Regions from separate parts of the Bacillus sp. es.036 genome, predicted to be linked through region 2. Evidence: riboswitches for the same ligand, from Rfam matches in the RefSeq annotation. Region 2 holds a riboswitch; the other holds the start of a gene.

Region 1 (2,205 bases), 880 kb from region 2:
GTCTAAGCTATCTAGCGCTTTTTGTTTTGCGTCTTCATCTTCATTCCCTGTTGCTTTCACGTAATCAACAAAGAATCCGATATGATTACTCCAGATTTCATTAAATTCAGCACCAGCTTCTTCACCGTAAACAGATGTAATCGCAGCTGTAAGATCTTCTGTATTTTCACTTAAGGCTCCGGCTGAAGCTTCAAAATCGGCAGATCCTTCAGCACCTTTTCTCATTGTTTCAACTGCAAGATAAGCATGCTCACTAAGTAAATGACCAAGATCCGCACGAAGATCAGCTCCTGGAGTTTCAACTGTTGGCTTGTCCATTTGCTTCTCGTGATCAGCAGCGAATGCTCCTGCAGTTGGTATTAGAAGTGAAAAACTAAGTGGAACAATTAGAAGTCCTTTTTTCCAGTCAATCACTTTCTTTTTCATATTCTTGTTCGTATTCATTTTCAAATCAACTCCCCTTAATTTTTGATTTACACTTAGCTAACGGAGAGAAGATCATTTTGGATCATTTTTATTTATGTTTTATTCGATAGTAAAAAAATCAGCAAACCCCCTTCACACGAGGGTTTGCTGATTTTTTTAGTTTATTATATTTTTTTAAAAGTAGAAATTCAGCAAAGCTCATTATCTAGTATTCATTGGTTTTTGATAATTTAGTCGAAATCCTTTTTCTCCCATTCGTCTTCAGGTATATCTAAATCCTCACCAGAAAAACGTTCTTCTTTAAATGGATCAGCATAATTATGAAAACCATTTTGTTCCCAAAAACCAGGTGAGTCCGCCTCAATAAATTCTATCCCTCTTATCCACTTAATACTTTTCCAAAAATAAAGGTGTGGAACGACTAAACGTAACGGCCATCCGTGTTTCGCTGTTAACTTCTCACCGTCGATCGAGTGAGCAAGTATAACATTATCATCTAATAAGTCGGTAAGATGAATATTTGTCGTGTAATTATGGTCTCCATGAAGCATAACATGATTCGACTCAGGGATAATATCGAGTTCTTTTATAAAATCCTTCATCAACACGCCTTCAAACGTATTATCAAAGCGAGACCATCGGGTAACGCAGTGTATGTCACATGTCACCTTCTTCTGAGGTAATGCAAGAAGTGCATCATAAGAGAGAGACTTCACTCGCTACATTTCCAAACACCTTTAAGTCCCACGTTGTCATATCATAAGTCGGAACATCTCCTTCATGGAGAATAGGGAACCTTTCCGTTAATACCTGTCCTGGAGGAAGACGCTCTCCATACTTTTCGTTTGCTTTCGGTACTTTCATTTTACGAATACGGTCCGCTTTCTTCACAGACTTCACACCTTTCATTTTTTCATATGTAACAAAAAAACTCTTCCAATATAGGAAGAGTTCAGTCTTTAACAGAGCTCTCCCTCATCTTCCAGAGCTAAAGCTCTGCTGGAATTAGCACCTTGTTTATCAGGTTGCCGGGCATCAAAGGGCCAGTCCCTCCACCTCTCTCGATAAGGAAAAAAACATGTAATTGTGATTCATTCTATCGGTACCCTTTATTTATTGCAAACCTTTTCTAGAGTGCTTAATCTCCAATCTACTAATCTAGTTCTTTCTGCATCTTAATAAAAGAATAAACCCCTCCATTTGTATGTTGTTGAAAAGAATTATTTTTTTGAAACCCTGCTCTTTGATAGACTTTAATTGCTCTCTCGTTAAAGTCTGCAACAGACATAACGAGTGAAGATGGTCTATACAATTCAATCGCTTTTTCTATGCCAGCTTTTAAATACTCATATCCATGACCATTCCCAACCAGACCTGGACTCATCCCAAGTCCGATTTCAACTTGGTTACCTGATTTAAGAACGTAACTAAAAAAACCTATGAACTGATCCAGGCGATAAACGCTCCAGTAATGAGGATTATTAGCTGCTACTTCCCGAAATTCATACAAATCCTCAGGGTCTTCATCCATATTATAAAATGAGTAATCAACGGTATATTTCCATTAAATGACTCTCGCTGCATCTTGTTCACTCATTTGTTTAAGAATATAGTTCATTCTTTCCCTCTCCTTCTTTTTACTCATAGGAAAAGCCCCATGCCGGGAAATGCATGGGGCTCACACTTTATATTTTAAGGGGGACAGGAACCGGGGAAGTTCCTGTACAAACAGTGTAGCAAGTTCCAGGGGAATACTGATTGATTATGAGTTGTTTTTCA
Region 2 (2,205 bases):
AGCAGGCTGAAAAACAAAATAGTAAAACAGATAAAGCTCAAGAAAAAGCTGAAAAGAAGGATGAGAAGGCACAAGAAAAAGCTGAAAGAAAAAGCGATAAGGCTCAAGAAAAGTCTGAGAAGAAAGACGAAAAAGCGCAAGACAAAGAGGAAAAGAAGAGCGAAAAAGCTCCAAAGAAAGAAGACCCAAAAGATAATAAAGGCAAGTCTGAAGAAAAGAAAAAAGATTCGTGAAGCATCATGCTATTATTCATTTTATATCCATTATTTAAGCCAGAGGGATTCCTCTGGCTTTTTTTACTTCATGATGGATGGAAGAGCTTTCGCAATATCGAGGAAAGAAGATTGATCATTAAAAACGTTAACAATTTGATGATCTTTATCGAGTAGAACCGTTGTTGGAACTCCAGTACATCCGTAATCATCATACGTTTCTCGACCATTGTCACGTAATACAGGAAAAGGAAGGTCGTTTTTTATCGTAAATTCTTTTCCGGCTTCCTCTGATCGTTCTCGTCCAGTTACATTTATTGTTAAGAAGGCCAGCTCTTCAAGATCAGCATGGTGGTAAAATTGTTCTTTCATCGGCATATCTTTCATACAGTCAGGACACCAGGATGTCCAGAACGTTATCATCACTGGTTTTCCAACAAAGTCAGTAAGGCGAATAACGTCGCCACTATTCATATCCTCTAATGCAAAGAAGGGTGCTTCCATAGTTGTTCACCTCTTTTAAATGGTCTATCGTTACCTTATCAAAAAGTTCATTCTAACGAAAGATTTCTGGTCATAGACTGTTTTATCCCTGAGTTCAAAAGAATAAAAATTCCGAAAAATGTTTGACACTAATGCGCCACCTTGCTAAAATAAACACAATTAATTAAAAACGAAATATTCTTACTTATCTAGAGAGGCGGAGGGACTGGCCCTATGAAGCCCGGCAACCGTCAAACCAATCCTGGTTTGAAAAGGTGCCAAATCCTGCAGGAGAAATCCTGAAAGATAAGCGGAGCTGATGAATAAATCAAGCCTCTCTGTCTTTCAGAGAGGCTTTTTATTTTAAGTAAAAACAAGCAGTTTTTGTTTGAAAGGAGTGATAGGGGTTTGGATAGAGAGACGATATACGAAGATCGGACGGTATCGATTGGTTCGTTAATGCTGGAATCTGGCAATGAACTTCATGACGTCGAACTTGCCTATGAACGTGTAGGCCCTAGGGGAGCGCCGGTGATTCTTGTCTGTCATGCTTTAACTGGAAATCAGTATACAGTCGGTCATGAAGAAGCTGGCTGGTGGAAAGGATTAATTGGGAAAGGTGCTTCTATCGATACTTCTGATTTTCAAGTTATTACATTCAATGTCCTTGGGGGATGTAATGGCTCGACAGGACCACAATCGATCAACCCAGTTACGCAAAAGCGTTACCAAGCCGATTTTCCGTTTGTTTCTGTAAGAGACATGGTGCATTCTCAGAAAAAAGCGCTAGAGGAACTTGGTATCCACCACCTGCATGCTGTCATTGGTGGATCTCTTGGAGGGATGCAGGTACTAGAATGGGGGCTCCTCTATCCAGATTGGATGGATCATCTTATCCCACTTGCCGTCACACCAACCCTGAACGCCTATGGAATTGCTTATAATGCCATTTCTCGATTTGCGATTACGAATGATCCGAACTGGAGGAATGGTTACTATAGTAGTGATCAAACTCCAACATCTGGGCTTGCAACCGCAAGAATGATTGGAATGGTCTCCTATCGAACGGATGAAATGTTCCAAAAAAAATTCGGTCGAGGCGTTAAAGGGGCTTCAGTTAGCCATAAAGAACCACAATACGATGTCGAATCCTATCTTCATTATCAAGGAAATAAGCTTGTAAGCCGATTTGATGCAAATAGCTACTTATATTTGTTAAAGGCGATGGATAACCACGATATTGGCATTGAAAGAGGCAATCTTACCTTAGTAAACAAAAGATTCAAAGCAAACATCCTCGCAATTGGGTTCAAAGGAGATCTGATTTATCCACCAGATGAATTAGAAAAGCTTTTTCAACAAGATTCATCCTCTCAGTTTTATCTTGTCGATACTAAATTTGGTCACGATGGGTTTCTCGTTGAGTTTGATAAATGGGGACCGCTTATAAAAGAACAACTTACAATGATAAACAAAATCGAAGGAGTGAAGTGAAATGGCAGATAAAAAA

What was found. A riboswitch is a leader RNA that binds a small molecule or an ion and turns the genes downstream of it on or off. The one in region 2 is predicted to bind S-adenosylmethionine.
Region 1: another riboswitch for S-adenosylmethionine. It lies ahead of ATG70_RS09485 (sulfite oxidase-like oxidoreductase); the one in region 2 lies ahead of metX (homoserine O-acetyltransferase MetX).

What each region holds. Positions count from the first base shown of each region.
Region 1 covers NZ_PDIZ01000001.1:1,851,326-1,853,530, forward strand. Annotated here, with positions in the region: gene ATG70_RS09480 (copper amine oxidase) at 1-411, opposite strand, end outside; partial or broken gene ATG70_RS09485 (sulfite oxidase-like oxidoreductase) at 657-1,317, opposite strand; SAM riboswitch class I at 1,399-1,497, opposite strand; gene ATG70_RS09490 (GNAT family N-acetyltransferase) at 1,580-1,957, opposite strand.
Region 2 covers NZ_PDIZ01000001.1:2,730,893-2,733,097, reverse strand. Annotated here, with positions in the region: gene ATG70_RS13895 (anti-sigma factor domain-containing protein) at 1-233, shown strand, start outside; gene ATG70_RS13890 (TlpA family protein disulfide reductase) at 297-716, opposite strand; SAM riboswitch class I at 898-1,008, shown strand; gene metX (homoserine O-acetyltransferase MetX) at 1,104-2,189, shown strand; gene ATG70_RS13880 (O-acetylhomoserine aminocarboxypropyltransferase/cysteine synthase family protein) at 2,191-2,205, shown strand, end outside.